DNA from 4 places in the Metabacillus elymi genome. Region 1 is predicted to be linked to each of the others. Evidence: riboswitches for the same ligand, from Rfam matches in the RefSeq annotation. Region 1 holds a riboswitch; each other region holds the start of a gene.
What was found. Region 1 has a riboswitch for S-adenosylmethionine ahead of mtnK (S-methyl-5-thioribose kinase). Riboswitches for the same ligand answer to the same signal wherever they lie in the genome.

Region 1 (4,219 bases):
CCACCGAATAGAATCGATACTTCAGTCGATGGATCAATTTCAACTCCATATTCCCTTTTATAAAAAGTTGCGATCGCTTCCTTCAAGAAAGTATGACCACGAAATGGAGAGTACTTATGGAATTGTGGTTTTTCCACTGCATTTTGCATGGCTTTAACAATATGATCAGGTGTAGGCTGATCTGGATTTCCTTGACCTAGATTAATAACATCATGACCCTGTGCAATAATTTTATTTACCTTTTCAACTAGACTTGCAAAGAATTGCTTCGGTAATGTTTCTAATAATTGTGATTGTTTAAAGGTTTTCATTTTTAACACCTTCTCAAAAAATTCTTGAAATTCTAGTCACAAATAATATATTGTTAGAATCAACTTGTAAAGTAAAATTTAAAAATGAAGGTGTGATTTTGATTGAAACCTGTCATTACTTGTATACAACTTGATATTAAATTCGGTGATCCCGCATTCAACTATCAGCAAGTAGAGGAAAAAGTAGCTGTTGCAGTAGAAAAGGATAATCCAGCGATCATCGTTTTACCTGAGCTTTGGACAACAGGCTATGACCTTACTCGCTTAGATGTGATAGCCGATGAAAAAGGGGAAAAAACGAAACAATTTCTTTCCCAACTCGCAAAAAAATACCATGTTAACATCATCGGTGGGTCTGTTGCTAAAAAGATGCAGGACAATGTCACCAACACGATGTACATCATGAACAACCAAGGTGAGTTTGTTCATGAATATAGTAAACTCCACTTATTCAAATTAATGGATGAACATCATTACTTAACTGCAGGAACTGCAAAAGGATTATTCGAAATCAATGGAATAAAAAGTGCTGGTGTAATTTGCTATGATATTCGTTTTCCGGAATGGATTCGTGCTCATACAACAAAAGGAGCAGAGATTCTATTTGTAGTAGCTGAATGGCCTTTACCTCGACTAAATCATTGGAGAACATTGCTTTTAAGTCGTGCAATCGAAAACCAATGTTATGTTGTAGCTTGTAATCGATCAGGCTCTGATCCTAATAACGAATTTGCTGGTCATTCCATGATAATCGATCCTTGGGGTACGATTATCGCAGAGGCTGACGAAAACACTGGTTTCATTTCAGCAGAAATCGATGTTGAAACAGTCAAACAAGTAAGAGGGCAAATTCCTGTATTTGAAGACCGACTTCCTGACTATTATAAGTGATTTTCATATTAACTGTTGACAAATCCAAATAATCATTGGTAACATGCTAATCAAGCATTACATTTTCTTAATAGCGAAAATGTTCTAAAAATAACGTAATTTAGTAAACATTAATTTTTTAATGTTTATCCATATTGATCTCTTATCAAGAGTTGGCAGAGGGACTTGGCCCTATGACGCCGCAGCAACCGACCATACTACCATTGCAAAATGGGGTGATTCTATTCACCTTGGAATATTCCAATAGGGCACGGTGCTAATTCCATCAGAAAGGCGATCTTTCTGACAGATGAGAGGTGCGAAGCGACGCCTTCAAGCCTCTTTCATACTGAAAGGGGCTTTTCTTATTTTCTAAAGAAAAGCCTCCATCAATCAAACTACTAATATTTGGAGGTATTATTATGTCTACTAAAAAGTCATCTGTATATGAACCATTAACTGAAAGTGGTGCAATCGCTCTAGCTAAACGATTACAACTATTCGAAGAAAATAGTAATCTACTTTGCAATGAAATTGGAGATGGAAACTTAAATCTCGTTTTCAAAGTTAAAGATAGTAAAACAGAAGAAAGTATCATCATTAAACAAGCACTTCCATATGCAAAGGTAGTAGGTGAAAGCTGGCCATTAACATTAGATCGTGCCCGTATCGAAACACATGCATTATTAAAACAAGCGGAATTTGTTCCTCAGTATGTACCAAAGGTTTTTTACTCCGATGAAAAGCTTGCCATTACGATAATGGAGGACTTATCACGCCTTCAAATATCTCGAGCTGCACTCATTGAAGGTAAAGATTTACTCCTGCTTTCAAAACATATCGGAGAATTTTTAGCTAAAACTTTATTTTACACATCCGACTATGCTGTTAATCAACATTATAAAAAATCATTAGTCAAACAGTTTATCAATCCTGATCTTTGCAAAATAACTGAAGATCTTGTTTTCACAGATCCATTCTTCGACCACGACACAAATGATTTTGAACCAGAGCTCGGGCAAGATGTTGAACAAATATGGCAAGATCAAGCTCTCAAGTTAGAAGTTGCTAAGCTTAAACAGAAATTTCTTACAAAAGCTGAAGCACTTGTCCATGGTGACTTACATACTGGAAGCATTTTTGCTGATGATAAGGAAACGAAAGTGATTGATCCTGAATTTGCTTACTTCGGACCGATCGGTTTTGATGTAGGCCAGGTATTCGGAAATTTCCTGTTAAATGCAATTTCACGAGATGTTGAAAACCAGGAAGTGCTTTTCACACATATCGAAACAACTTGGAATGTTTTTGTAGAAGAGTTTTCGAAAGCTTGGAAAAATGATGGTCTTGAGATCTTCACGAAAGTTGACGGATATTTAGAACATGTATTATCAGAAATTTTCGAAGAAGCAGTTGGTTTTGCTGGTTGTGAAATCATCCGCCGTACAATTGGTCTAGCACATGTAGCTGACCTTGATTCAATTCAGCCATATGAAAAAAGAATTTCAATAAAACAACTTGCTCTTACAATAGGTAGTGAACTTATAAAAAATCAAAAAACAATTAAAGATCCAACTCAATTTAAAGACTATGTGAAACAAACTGTAAATCAATAAGTCTATTTCTAAATAGTTTGTCCCTTTTGGATCCTTAAAGCAATTTAAAGAGTTTAAAACTAAGTAAATAAGCAAATTAGGCTTGATAGTATGAATTATCTAAAATTAACAATCATCGCAATTAGCTTTTAGAGAATTAGTAAAAAATAAAGGAGTTATTGAGCATGGCAACAACAAAATTTACGATTCCTCGTTCAGTTATTTGGAAGGATGAATCAATCTCCCTATTAAATCAGCAAAAAATTCCGCATGTAACAGAATATCTTGAATTAACAACGATAGAAGCTGTCTGGGAGGCAATTCAAACCTTAAAAGTAAGAGGTGCTCCTGCTATTGGGATTACTGCAGCATATGGCCTAGCATTATCAGCCTTACAAGATCAATCTAATTCACTTGAGGCTTTTCAGCTTAATCTTAAACAAAACCGAGATTATTTAGCTAGCTCAAGACCAACTGCTGTGAATTTAGTATGGGCTTTAGACAGATTGGTTACTAGTTTAGTTGAAACGAAATCCATCAATGAGGCTAAAACAAAGCTCGTACATGAAGCAATTCAAATTCAGGTAGAAGACGAAGAGGTTTGTCGATTAATTGGAGAACACGCACTCTCAGTTTTTAACGATGGTGATCGCATTATGACAATTTGTAATGCTGGGTCAATCGCAACGGCAAAATATGGAACAGCTTTAGCTCCATTTTATTTAGCAAAGGAAAAAAACAAAGCATTAAGTGTCTTTGCTTGTGAAACCCGTCCGGTTTTCCAAGGTGCACGATTAACAACATGGGAACTTATGCAGGCTGATGTTGATGTTACATTAATTACTGACAACATGGCGGCACATACAATTAAGTCAAAAAAAATCTCAGCTATTATTGTGGGTGCTGACCGTATTGCAGCTAATGGTGATACGGCAAACAAAATCGGTACATTCAATTTAGCACTATTGGCAAAATCTTTTAACATTCCATTTTATGTAGCAGCACCTCTATCTACATTTGATCCTTCTATTTCAGATGGTAATAAAATTCCAATTGAGGAGCGTAATCCGGAAGAAGTAACTGAGGTTAATGGTGTACGCATTGCTCCAGAGGGTGTAAAAGTATTTAACCCTGCATTTGACGTCACACCTTCCGAACTAATAACAGGAATCATTACAGAAAAAGGGATTCTTTCTGGTGATTATCAAGTATTAATTTCTGAATTATTTACTCTCTAAATTGACAAAGCAAAAACCTTAGTCCTCCATTTTTAACGGGCTAAGGTTTTTACTTTTTAGAATTTTTTTTGATACTTTGACTCATACTTGCTCCCTGATGCTTCCATTTTTTCTAACAACCCTTTTTTTTCAGCTTCTGAAATGATATGAAGCTTTGAAAATAACGATGCATAGAAATAAACCTTTTTTGGACGTTTATGAATCC
Region 2 (4,219 bases), 2.8 Mb from region 1:
TTCAGTTCCTTCCTGTGACGCCCCACCACAAGCAACAAGTGCTGTTGTAAAAATCGTAAATATAATTGCTAATAAAGCTTTTTTCATCGTTCTTCCTCCTATCGTTTGTCAATTGATTTAGTTATGATATCTCCAATAATTTGGATGATAAACACGAAAATTAATATGATAACCGTTGCTATTAATGTTACTTGATTATTCCCACGGTTAAAACCTTCCATAAATGCTAGATTCCCTAATCCACCAGCACCAATAGCACCTGCCATTGCTGTATACCCTATTAACGCAATAGCGGTAACTGTAATACCAGAAACTAACGCTGGCATCGCTTCGGGTAAAAGGACCTTCCAAATAATTGTGCTTGTTTTAGCACCCATAGATTTAGCAGCTTCAATGACACCTTTATCAATTTCCCTTAAAGCAATCTCGACCATGCGCCCATAAAAAGGAGCTGCCCCGATTATTAACGCTGGTAATGCGGCATTTGCACCGAGTATTGTTCCAACAAGTACTTTTGTAAAAGGTAATAATAAAATAATTAAAATAATAAATGGTATTGATCTAAATATGTTAACAATTCCTGCAACTAGATTATTAACATACTTACTTTCCCATATGTTTCCCTTTGCTGTTAAAAATAACAGTAAACCTAGAATAATTCCTAAAATAAATGTCGCCACAACCGATAAGCTTGTCATATAGATTGTTTCCTTTGTTGCAAGCCAAACCTTTTCCCAATCTACTTCAGGTAGAAGCTGTTCAAGCATTGGCAATCACCTCCACCTCAATGTGTTGATTATAAATAAACTCTAATGCTCGATTTAATTCTTGTTCATCTCCATCTAAATGAATAAACAGACTTCCATATGATCCACTTTGTGTTTGTGAAATCTTCCCTTGTAAAATATTCACATCGATTGCAAACTTTCTAATTAGATTTGTTATCAATGGTTGCTCTGCTGATTCACCAACAAAGGTTAATTGAATAACCTTACCCTTTGGATAATTCTCTAAAAGATTTGCCACTACTTCATTCGTTTCCTCTGGTTCTGTAACTTGTTTCACAAAGCGCTTAGTAATTGGTTGTTTAGGATGCTTAAAAACGTCGAGTACATCCCCTTCTTCAACTACCTCCCCATTTTCCATCACAGCTACACGATGACATATTTTTCGTATAACATGCATCTCATGAGTAATCAGCACAATTGTAAGTCCAAGTCGTTTATTAATATCTACAAGCAAATCTAATATAGAATCCGTTGTTTGGGGATCTAAAGCTGATGTAGCTTCATCACATAATAATACTTTAGGGTTATTAGCCAATGCTCGCGCAATTCCTACACGTTGCTTTTGCCCACCACTTAATTGTGAGGGATATGCATTCTCACGACCTTCAAGTCCTACAAGCTTGATCAGCTCATCCACTCGTTTCAAACGTTCAGCTCTTTTTACACCTGCAATTTCTAATGGAAAAGCAATATTTTCTCTCACTGTTCGAGACCATAAAAGATTGAAATGCTGAAAAATCATACTTATTTCTAAACGCGCTTTTCGTAATTTCACTCCACCAATTGAATCTATTTGACTACCAGCAACGCTAATATCACCACTGGTTGGTTTTTCTAGTCCATTCAACAACCGGATTAGTGAACTTTTACCCGCTCCACTATATCCAATAATCCCGAAAATTTCACCCTTATCAATTTTTAGATTCACATTATTAACAGCCGTTACATTACCTGATTTTGTTTGATAAACTTTATTAACATTCTTTAATGTAATCAAGTTGTCACCTTCTTTCAGTTCGAATACCTCACTTCAATCTATCACTTTTATGGAAAATTCATGTTGCAATATAGTATTTTGATAAAGAAAAAAACCCTTCTGCAATGAGCAGAAAGGCACAAAAATGTCCTTTCTCTCATCTCTCAAAGCTAAACAGCTTTGTGTGAATTGGCACCACTTCAACAAATGTTGATGGTTGCCGGGCTTCATAGGGCACTTCCCTCCACCTCTCTTGATAAGAGAACTACGTATATAATTAAAGTTAAATTAAATTTTAGTGAGCTTAAGTACGTTTGTGATTGTATCATGCAATTAAAAATCATGTCAAACAAATTCTCTTTTTTCTAAAAATTGCATTTTATTTTAGTGATAAACTATTATAGGATAACTCCAGGAACAAAAGCGCAAGCGCCTTGATCAGCCCCGACAAGCATAAGATGATTTAGAATAGAAGGCGTTTTTTGCCTTCAATTCTAAATTAGCTTATGCTTGTCGGGGCTAGGCGCTGGAGCTGAATGTCGTGCACTTATCCACAATTCAACGAATTTTATAATTTCCTGGTAAAAAAGGGATGACTTTGCATGAAAGTCATCCCTTTATATTCAATATTTAAATATGTACACTTTCGGTTCCCTTAACGCCAGTTGCTTTGTAAATAGCTTGATCAAGATCATCGATGATATCTTGAATATGCTCTATTCCAACCGATAAGCGAATTAAGTCCTCCGTTACTCCCGATCTTTTTAAGTCCTCTGTATTTAACTGTTGATGGGTTGTACTAGCAGGATGGATGATCAAACTTTTTGCATCCCCTACGTTCGCAACGTGTGACCACAGTTCTACATTATTAATAACAGCAGCTCCTGCCTCTCGTCCACCCTTTATTCCGAAAACGATAACGGATCCAGCACCATTAGGTAAATATTTTGCTGCTAAATCTTTTGCAGGATGATCCGAAAGTTCAGGATATAGAACCCATTCAACAGAAGGGTGCTGCACTAAATACTTAACCATCTTTCTAGCATTAGCAACATGCTCTTTCATTCGAACATGAAGAGTTTCTAAACCTAGTGTGAATTGGAATGCATTATATGGGCTAATTGCGGGACCTAAGTCTCTTAGCAATTGAACTCTAGCTTTAATAATGAATGCCTGCTCGCCTAATGCTTCTGCATATACTAGATCATGATAACTCGGATCAGGGGTCGTAAAACCAGGGAATTTAGGGTTATTCCAATCAAACTTCCCACCATCAACGATTACTCCTCCTAGAGTTGTCCCATTTCCTAATAACCATTTTGTTGCTGAGTGGATAACGATATCTGCACCATGTTCAATCGGCCGGCAAAGATAAGGTGTAGCAAATGTATTATCTACAATTAACGGAATCCCAGCTTCATGAGCTATATTCGCGACAGCTTCAATATCAAGTACATCTAAACTTGGATTTCCAATGGTTTCAGCGAATATAGCTTTTGTTTTAGGTGAAATAGCAGAACGGAAGTTTTCAGGATTTTTCGGATCAACAAACACTGTATCTATTCCATATTTCGGTAAAGTATTTGCAAAAAGATTGTAAGTTCCCCCGTATAATGTTGAAGCAGATACAATTTCATCACCTGCTCCAGCAATATTTAAAACCGAAAGTGTAATCGCCGCCATTCCACTAGATACCGCTAAGCTACCTATGCCACCTTCAAGCTGTGCAATTCTTTCTTCAAAAACAGTTGAAGTTGGATTGTGAATTCGGGTATAAATATATCCTGGTTCTTTTAAACCAAAGAGGTTAGCTGCGTGCTCAGTATTCTCAAATAAGTAAGCATTTGATTGATAAATAGGCACAGACCTGGCACCTGTCATTGAATCTTTCTTTAGCCCTCCGTGAATTGTGACCGTTTCAGGCCGGTAATTTTTCTCTTGCATCTTAACTCCTCCTATTACAAGATGTATTTATCAAAAAATACTTCACTGTTGGTTTTGAATTCTAAGATGCAAATTCCTATACCTATTAGTCTACCTATATAGTAAACGATTTCAAACTTCAGATTCAAGGATTTCCCCTTATCAACTTAACTTTATGATTGCCTCGAATTTTAAAAAATTACGATAAGACCCTTTGATCGTAATTTTCCCAAAAGCAATTAATTGCTTTAAGCTTACAGTGTTTAATAATACTTGTTCGAGGTCATAGCCTTCTCCTTCCATGACAAAGTCAATTTTCGAAGGTTGAGTATGTAACGTTTTAGCCCCTTTTGATGATAGTTCAATAAAATGACTAATCTCTTGCTGAGGTTTTATTTCTACTATTAGAGTTTGATTCAAAAGTATTGGAGTTAAAAACCGAGCTTTATTAAAATTAGAAATAAACGTTGTCATATACATAAAAAAAACCTCCGATATCAATCAAGCTATTTAATAACTTCATTGAATCACG
Region 3 (4,219 bases), 1.2 Mb from region 1:
AAAATGTTGTGCTTTTTTCCACTCTTCATACATAACGTCATTGTGTTGAATATCAGGCTTAATTATATTGATTTCATCTGATAGTTTGTCAGTTAATCCTAATGTCTTGTTGCAAATAACAGTGGCACCAACAGCAGATGCTTGACTGTATCCTTGACGAATATATACGTCTTTTTGTAAGAGATTGGCTACAAATTTTGCTAAAGTTCTACTTTGAAAACCGCCGCCACATGCCCACACATATGGTAAATCGAAAGAACTTACTTCACATAATTGATCATAATGCCACCTGATTGTGCAAGCAATTTCCCATAAAGCAGAAGCGACAAAATGAGCGCGAGTTAAGTCATGTGCTAATGGAGTATTGAAAATAAATCCGCCTTTCTTTGAAGCATTCTTCTCATCAGTAAGATACATACCTAACGCTGATACACAATCAATGTTCTCGAGCTTACTCATTTCATCTTCCATTTGTTGATAACTTTCATTAGGATAGAAAATAGCTTTTAATTTTTGATAATTTAGTCCGGTAATCCCTGGATTCGTTTCAAGTAGCCATGTATTTTTTTGTGTATAAGCATTCGTCCAAGCTCTTTTTTCATGATCCACTCGATATTCATTTGTCATTTTGCAAATAGGGGTGGTTGTACCTGATACAATGACGACATCTCGATTTTCGGCAAATGTACTTTCAATTGCGAGTTGAGTATCTCCGCCACCGACAATAATCAAAACATCCTGCTTTAACCCTAACTCATTTGCGATTGTTGGTGTTATTTCACCAAGTATTGTGCCAGATGCTTTAATTTCTGGTAAAAACTTTCTAGAAATCCCAAATTGTTCACACATCACATCAGACCAATCTGTTTTTTGAACATCATATAGCAGTGATTCTGTTGCCTGGGATGGCTCATAGACTAAGACACCACTTAATTTATAAGTAATCCAGTCACTAATACTAGTAAATGTATCGATTTTATCCCATAACATAGGCTGTCGGTTCTTAAGGGCAACAAGCTTTAAAGCCGAAAACAATGCAGAAGGTAACCTACCAGTTGTTTTAAAGATAATTTCTGGATCTGGCAATGTGCGTTCCCATTCACGACCACGATTATCAATGTTTGGTAAGCCGATAAATGAGTTTCCATCCCGGTCCTGTAAGACAATCCCTTGGCGCTGACTTGTCGAGGTAATAGCCTTGATTGAAATATAAGGTGCACGAGTAATTACATTTTTCGCCAAAAAAATAAGTTGTTTCCAAAGTAAATCAGGTGAAAAGTAACGACTATCTGGATAAAGAGATTCGGTTTCATACTGAATATCCTCTCTTTCGACAGCTATAACCTCACCTGTAGTCGCAACAATTGCTACTCTAGCATTTCCTGTGCCAATATCAAATACTAAATAACCTTGTTTTAATGTCACTTTATTCACTTCTTTCTATGACTTTACATTTAGACTTTTTTGATTATAGATTGTCGGAACGTCAAGAGTACGTTTTATATACCACTTCGTTAACGCTTGATTCATAATCGATACGTGATGATCCTCAACCTCATAACTTGCACCAGCAAGGTGGGGGGTAGCTAAAACATTTGGCAATTTGATGATTTCATAATCACTTTTATCTGGTGGTTCATGATAAAATACATCTAAAATAGCCCCACGAATTTTACCTTCTTTTAAGACATGAACAAGTGCATCTCGCTTAACGACAACTGCTCTTGACGTATTTACTAAGATTGCTTCTTCCTTCATAAGTCCTAAATAATGTTCATCTATCATTCCGATTGTTTCTTCGGTACGAGGTAGGTGAATAGATACGACATCACTAGTTGAAAAAACCTCATCCAAGGATACACGAGTATGGTTGGGATTTTGGCTTTCAACATATGGATCATAGTATTGAATGCTGCATTGAAAACTTTCAAGAACAGAAGCAATTCTCTGACCAACGGCACCGAATCCTACCATTCCAATAGTTTTTCCTGTAATCTCATTTCCTTTGAACTTTAAATATGCTTGCAAGTAGTCTCCATCCCATTTTTCCTGCTTCAACCATTCAGAGGAGGCGATTGTATGTCTATAGAAAGTAATGAGATTGCCAATGAACAATTCAGCAACTGCTTGTGCATTTCGAGCGGGGGTATAAAATACCGGAATTCCTCTTTTGGTTGCAGCTTCAACATCAACATTGGAAGGCATGCCACGACACACACCAACAAATTTCAATTCAGGTACTTCTGCAAATACATTTTCAGTCACTTTATCTAACTCAGCTATTAATCCCTCGGCCTTTGATTCTTTTAATAGAGCGATTAACTCAGCTTCGTTATAGGCTCTACCATTCTCTTTCCAACAGCGATAGGTACAATCGCCAAAAAGTTCCTTTAATTTGACTAGACCTTCGTCGTTATACGGTGCTGTTACTAAGACATTCATTTTCTTCATCTCCTCTTTTTGCTTTGAAAACAACCCTTTAATTCAAAAAAATAAAAAAATCTCTTCCCAAAATGTTGGAAAGAGATGGTTATTTATTATCGTTCTCACAATAAACTATAAGGGCAGCTCTTTCTATCTTTCAAGCAATGCTTGCTGGAATTGGCACATTATGTTGCCGAGGTTTCGACGGGCCAGTCCCTCCACCTCTCTTAATAGAAATAACAAAATATTTAATTGATTAAATTGTTTATATATTTAGACAATGTATTAAATATTAAATAAAAATTATAGGTAAGTCAATCTATTTTCTAAACTTTCTAAAGATTGGTTCGATATGTTATAATTTATAAAGCAATTTTTTCATGAAAGGATACTAGTTATGCAGGAATATATAAATATAGAAGATGGTGTTGTGCCTTCAGTTTGTTCACTTGACTGTCCAGATCAGTGCGGATTACTGATACACAAAAAAGAAGGAAAAATCGTTAAAATCGAAGGTGATCCTGAACATCCTGTTACGAAAGGGAATATTTGCAATAAAGTGCGGAACATGGGTGAACGCATCTATGATCAAAAGAGAATTAAAACACCTTTGAAACGTATTGGCGAAAAGGGAGAGGGCAAATTTCACCCAATTAGCTGGCAAGAGGCAATCGAAACGATTACAAATCATTGGAAAAAACTAATCTCAAATGAAGGATCAGAATCAATTCTTCCATACAGTTTTTACGGCAATATGGGAAATATTAATGCAGAAGGAATGGATCGCCGCTTCTTTCATCGTTTAGGGTCAAGTCAACTTGACCGGTCTATTTGTTCAGTTGCTGGTTCGAAAGGTTATAGCTACACAATGGGGGGAAGTTACGGCACTGATCCAGAGGAAATGACGGAAACTAAGCTATTTATAATGTGGGGAATAAACGCTGTTAGTACAAATATGCACCAAATGACGATCGCACAAAGGGCTAAAAAAAATGGCGCAAAAATTGTTGTCATAGATGTCCATAAAAATCAAACTGGAAGAATGGCAGATTGGTTTATTCCGATTCTCCCTGGTACGGATGGAGCGCTCGCATTAGGGATTATGCATGTTTTATATAAAGAAAAGCTTGTTAATCGATCATTTTTAAAAGAGTATACAGTTGGTTATGAAGAACTAGAAGAACATGTTAAGAACTATGATCCACAAATGGTTTCAGATATTACAGGAGTTTCTGTAGAAGACATTTATACGTTAGCTCGGATGTACGGAGAGACCTCTCCTTCGATGATAAGAATTGGAAATGGACTTCAGCATCATGATAATGGTGGAATGATTGTTAGGACAATTGCGTGTTTACCTGCACTAACAGGACAGTGGGCTCTGAAGGGTGGGGGAGCTCTGAAATCAAACTCTGCCTATTTAGCCCATAATACAAAAGCGCTGCAACGACCAGATCTTATGAAAAAGCAAACTCGAACAATAAATATGAACCAATTAGGTAAAGCGTTACTTGAAACAGAAGAGCCCATTCGCTCATTGTTCATATATGGAAGCAACCCAGCTGTTGTGACTCCAGATGCTAATAAGGTACGTGAGGGTCTTGCTCGTGAAGATTTATTCACTGTCGTTCATGACTTGTTTTTAACGGAAACAGCTATGTTTGCAGACATTGTTTTACCTGCTACTTCAGCTTTTGAAAATACTGATTTTTATACGTCTTACTGGCATAACTATATCCATCTGCAGGAACCTGTCATTTCATCATTTGGAGAAAGTAAATCTAATACAGAGGTA
Region 4 (4,219 bases), 1.1 Mb from region 1:
TCTTGCATATAACCATAAATTCGTTCTGCATCACCACTCAATGCCTCATGCTTACGAGGCAATAAACTGACGTTAAGAGTCCCATCTTCCTTCACGTCAATAACTCGTCCTGTTACTGTTTCACCTAAACGCGGCTCAACGGTTCGCTGTGAGGAATGGATAAAACCTTTATAGCCTTCTTCAGTTAATATGAATGAACCTGCTACAATCATTCTGTAGACAGTTCCTGATATTTCTTTATTAAACAACGAACGATCAGCATCTTTAAAGAGAGGTTCAACAATTTCCTCTGTCGCTAGGCGAACAAAAAAACGGCCATTTCCTGAAACCTTTAATGTACAATAAAGCTTGTCCCCTGGTTTAGGCCATACTTCTCTTAAAAACGGGAGGTGATCCATTGCAACAAGAGCATCCTTACTCAAGCCAATATCCACAAATGCCCCCATATCATCTACTACATCTACCACTTCGACCCAACCATATGATTGATCCGTAATCAGTGGTTTTTTCATTGTTGCATACAATCGTTCTTGAGCATCAATCACGAAAAAGACCTCAATTTTTTCTCCAACCTCGATTTCTCCTATCACTTCGCTTTTATGTAATAGTACACGCTCATCTCCATCTGTTAAGAAGTATCCATAATCAACCTTTTCATCTATCGTTAATATTGCAAATGTGCCTGGCATCATATCATTTATCGTTCCTTTCATCATTTAAGTGAAAATATTATTAGTTCTCACTTTCTCATCATTTATACGTCGTTTTCAGCAAACAATTATACTCAATAATCACCTGAGCGTTTAAAAAGTTGTGAACATTGTTTTATTTTACTATAATCTAACCATATTATATACGTAATGGAGGATTAATATGGCGAAAGATAGTTCATTTGATATTGTATCCAAAATTGAATTCCCTGAAGTGACAAATGCAATTAGTATAGCAATGAAAGAAATTGCTACTCGTTATGATTTCAAAGGGAGCAAAAGTAATATATCATTAGAAAAAGAAGAACTAGTTTTAGTCTCAGACGATGAGTATAAGCTAGACCAACTAAAAGATGTCCTATTATCAAAACTTGTTAAACGAAATGTACCAATTAAAAATATTTCGTATAAAAAAATTGAGAATGCCTCAGGTGGAACAGTTCGTCAAAGAGCAGAATTAGTTTCTGGGATTGATAAAGACAATGCCAAAAAAATAAATACGCTTATTAAAAACGCTGGCTTAAAGGTGAAAACTCAAATTCAAGATGATCAAATTCGTGTAACAGGAAAAAGCCGAGACGATTTACAACAAGTCATTGCTGCAATAAGAGAAGCTGACCTGCCAATTGACGTACAGTTTATTAATTATCGCTAAAAACAAAAGCGCTGGAGCTGGATGTCAAAGTTCCTACCCAAAGTAATCTTATATGATTTTCCCAGGCAGTTCATCAAACAAATCGTTGTCACATGAACTGCCTTTTTTACGTTTCAAAACTTGATTACCACCTTTTCCCACACTTAATATTATGAAAAATATCATTTAACTATTGATATTTTTCATAATATTAGATAAATTAGTTGTAACACTTTTCAATATATTAAAGTAAATACAATAATTTCATATCTTATCAAGAGAAGCTGAGGGACTGGCCCTATGAAGCTTCAGCAACCGGTCCATAACGAGTGAAGACCTGGATTTTAGTTGATTGTTCAAAGAAGAAAATAAACCTTAAGTTGTTTTCTATCCGCATCTACAAAGCTTGCAGGTGCGGATAGAAAACAAACAACAGTATGGTTTACAACCTTTCTAAACAATTTAATCTATCCTACTTATCCTCCGAGTGCCAAGGTGCTAATTCCAGCTAAGCATGTAAGATGCTTGAAAGATAAGGGGAAGCTTTGAATCATTCAGCCTTCTTCTTAAGAGGGCTTTTTTTATTATTATTTCGATTCATCTTTTCTCCTCACACTACTACATAGATCGGAGGCTTTTCTATGAGCTTTTTGGAAGACTTAAAAAGTAAGATTTTAATTGGGGACGGTGCAATGGGAACAATGCTTTATTCCCATGGTGTTGATCGTTGTTTTGAAGAATTAAACCTATCAAAACCTGATGATGTCAAGCGCGTTCATCAAGCATATATTCAAGCCGGTGCTAACCTAATTCAGACGAACACCTATGGGGCAAATGATATTAAACTCTCACGTTACGGCCTAGAGGATGAAATTAGACAAATTAACAAAACTGCTGTTGAAATTGCCAAACGAGCAGCTACTTCTTCGACGTATGTATTTGGAACTATTGGCGGAGTTCGTTCCTTCAAAAAAAGTGCCCATACACTTGAAGAAATTAAACGCAATTTTAGAGAGCAGTTGTTTATCTTACTAAATGAAGATGTAGACGGCCTATTACTTGAAACCTACTATGATTTAGAGGAAATGAAAACAGTACTCCAAATTGCAAAAAAGGAAACAAATAAACCAATCATTGCCAATGTATCCCTCCATGAAGCAGGTGTTTTACAAGATGGAACAGCATTAACAGATGCTTTTTCAACTCTCGAAGAGCTTGGTGCAAATGTAATTGGCTTAAACTGTCGTTTAGGTCCATACCATATGATTCAATCTCTTGAGGAGGTTCCGCTTCTTGAGTCAGCCTATCTATCTGTATTCCCGAACAGTAGCTTACCTGCTTTAAATGAAGGTCGTCTTGTTTATGAATCTGATGAAGGTTACTTTAAGGAGAGCGCTCTGAAATTTAGAGACCAAGGTGTTCGCCTAATTGGTGGCTGTTGTGGAACAACACCAAAACACATTCAAGCAATCGCTGAAGCTGTAGGGCATCTTGCTCCTGTTACAGATAAAAAGGTAAGAGTTCCGAAGCAAGTACAAGTAAATATCACATCTAGTAATACTGACACACTTCCTCCACTTCAGGAGATTGTAAAGGAAAAACGTTCAGTTATTGTTGAGCTTGACCCACCGAAGAAGCTTGGAATGAATAAATTCCTTGAAGGGGCACAAGCGCTTCATCATGCAGGTATCGATGCTTTGACTCTTGCAGATAACTCGCTTGCTTCTCCACGGGTAAGTAACCTAGCTGCCGGAATACTCGCAAAAGAAAAAACAGGTGGCAGAGCATTAATTCATATTACATGTCGTGATCGAAACTTAATTGGCTTACAGTCTCATTTAATGGGTTTACATTCATTAGGACTATCTGATGTACTAGCAATTACTGGTGACCCTTCAAAAATTGGTGATTTCCCTGGGGCAACTTCTGTTTATGATGTCTCTTCGTTTGATTTAATCAGTTTAATTAAACAATTCAATGAAGGTGTCTCTTACTCCGGTAAACCATTAGGTGAAAAAACCAACTTCTCAGTTGCGGCTGCCTTTAATCCAAATGTTCGTCACTTAGATAAGGCTGTTGTCAGACTTGAAAAGAAAATTGCCCATGGTGCAGATTATTTTATCTCACAACCTCTTTATTCAAGTCAGCAAATTGTCGATGTATATGAGGAAACCAGAAACTTAAAAGCACCTATTTACATCGGGATCATGCCATTGACATCAAGCCGTAACGCAGAATTTATTCATAATGAAATTCCTGGAATTAAACTTTCAGATTCGATTCGTGAAAAAATGGCAGCAGCTGGAACAGATAAGGAACAAGCCCGCCAAGAGGGCTTAGCCATTGCAAAGGATCTTATTGATACAGCATTTGATTTATTTAATGGAATTTATTTAATAACTCCATTTTTACAGTACGACCTTACAGTGGAGCTAACCAATTACATCCATGAGAAGGAAAAACAACTGGCTGAAAGGAAGATTACACATGTGTAGCATCAAAAATGAAATAAAAAAACGGATACTTGTACTTGACGGTGCAATGGGTACAATGATTCAAGCTGCTGATCTTACACCTGATGATTTTGGTGGTGAAGACTACGAAGGCTGTAATGAATATTTAACTTTAACAGCACCGAAAACAATTGAAATGATTCATGAAGCCTATCTTGAAGCAGGCTCAGATATCATTTCAACAAACACATTTGGAGCTACTAGTCTTGTTTTAGATGAATACGACCTAGGTTCTTTCGCCCTTGAACTTAATATTGAATCAGCTAAAATTGCAAAAAACGCAGCTGATAAATTTTCCACACCTGAAAAACCAAGATATGTTGCAGGAGCAATGGGTCCAACAACGAAAACGTTATCTGTAA

Region 2: linked by a shared signal. The riboswitch ahead of HUW50_RS04850 (methionine ABC transporter ATP-binding protein) and the one ahead of mtnK (S-methyl-5-thioribose kinase) in region 1 are both predicted to bind S-adenosylmethionine.
Region 3: linked by a shared signal. The riboswitch ahead of HUW50_RS23925 (2-hydroxyacid dehydrogenase) and the one ahead of mtnK (S-methyl-5-thioribose kinase) in region 1 are both predicted to bind S-adenosylmethionine.
Region 4: linked by a shared signal. The riboswitch ahead of HUW50_RS13430 (bifunctional homocysteine S-methyltransferase/methylenetetrahydrofolate reductase) and the one ahead of mtnK (S-methyl-5-thioribose kinase) in region 1 are both predicted to bind S-adenosylmethionine.

The regions. Positions count from the first base shown of each region.
Region 1 covers NZ_CP055263.1:3,935,482-3,939,700, reverse strand. The annotation lists gene HUW50_RS18080 (pyridoxal phosphate-dependent aminotransferase) at 1-311, opposite strand, end outside; gene HUW50_RS18075 (carbon-nitrogen family hydrolase) at 414-1,202, shown strand; SAM riboswitch class I at 1,342-1,498, shown strand; gene mtnK (S-methyl-5-thioribose kinase) at 1,604-2,797, shown strand; gene mtnA (S-methyl-5-thioribose-1-phosphate isomerase) at 2,962-4,014, shown strand; gene HUW50_RS18060 (hypothetical protein) at 4,071-4,219, opposite strand, start outside.
Region 2 covers NZ_CP055263.1:988,399-992,617, forward strand. The annotation lists gene HUW50_RS04840 (MetQ/NlpA family ABC transporter substrate-binding protein) at 1-87, opposite strand, end outside; gene HUW50_RS04845 (methionine ABC transporter permease) at 99-767, opposite strand; gene HUW50_RS04850 (methionine ABC transporter ATP-binding protein) at 760-1,785, opposite strand; SAM riboswitch class I at 1,919-2,027, opposite strand; gene HUW50_RS04855 (O-acetylhomoserine aminocarboxypropyltransferase/cysteine synthase family protein) at 2,395-3,708, opposite strand; gene HUW50_RS04860 (SCP2 sterol-binding domain-containing protein) at 3,850-4,167, opposite strand.
Region 3 covers NZ_CP055263.1:5,185,146-5,189,364, reverse strand. The annotation lists gene HUW50_RS23930 (FGGY-family carbohydrate kinase) at 1-1,425, opposite strand, end outside; gene HUW50_RS23925 (2-hydroxyacid dehydrogenase) at 1,441-2,442, opposite strand; SAM riboswitch class I at 2,572-2,661, opposite strand; gene HUW50_RS23920 (molybdopterin-containing oxidoreductase family protein) at 2,822-4,219, shown strand, end outside.
Region 4 covers NZ_CP055263.1:2,817,739-2,821,957, reverse strand. The annotation lists gene HUW50_RS13440 (CvfB family protein) at 1-692, opposite strand, end outside; gene HUW50_RS13435 (YajQ family cyclic di-GMP-binding protein) at 874-1,365, shown strand; gene HUW50_RS27540 (hypothetical protein) at 1,531-1,584, opposite strand; SAM riboswitch class I at 1,613-1,883, shown strand; gene HUW50_RS13430 (bifunctional homocysteine S-methyltransferase/methylenetetrahydrofolate reductase) at 1,986-3,839, shown strand; gene metH (methionine synthase) at 3,832-4,219, shown strand, end outside.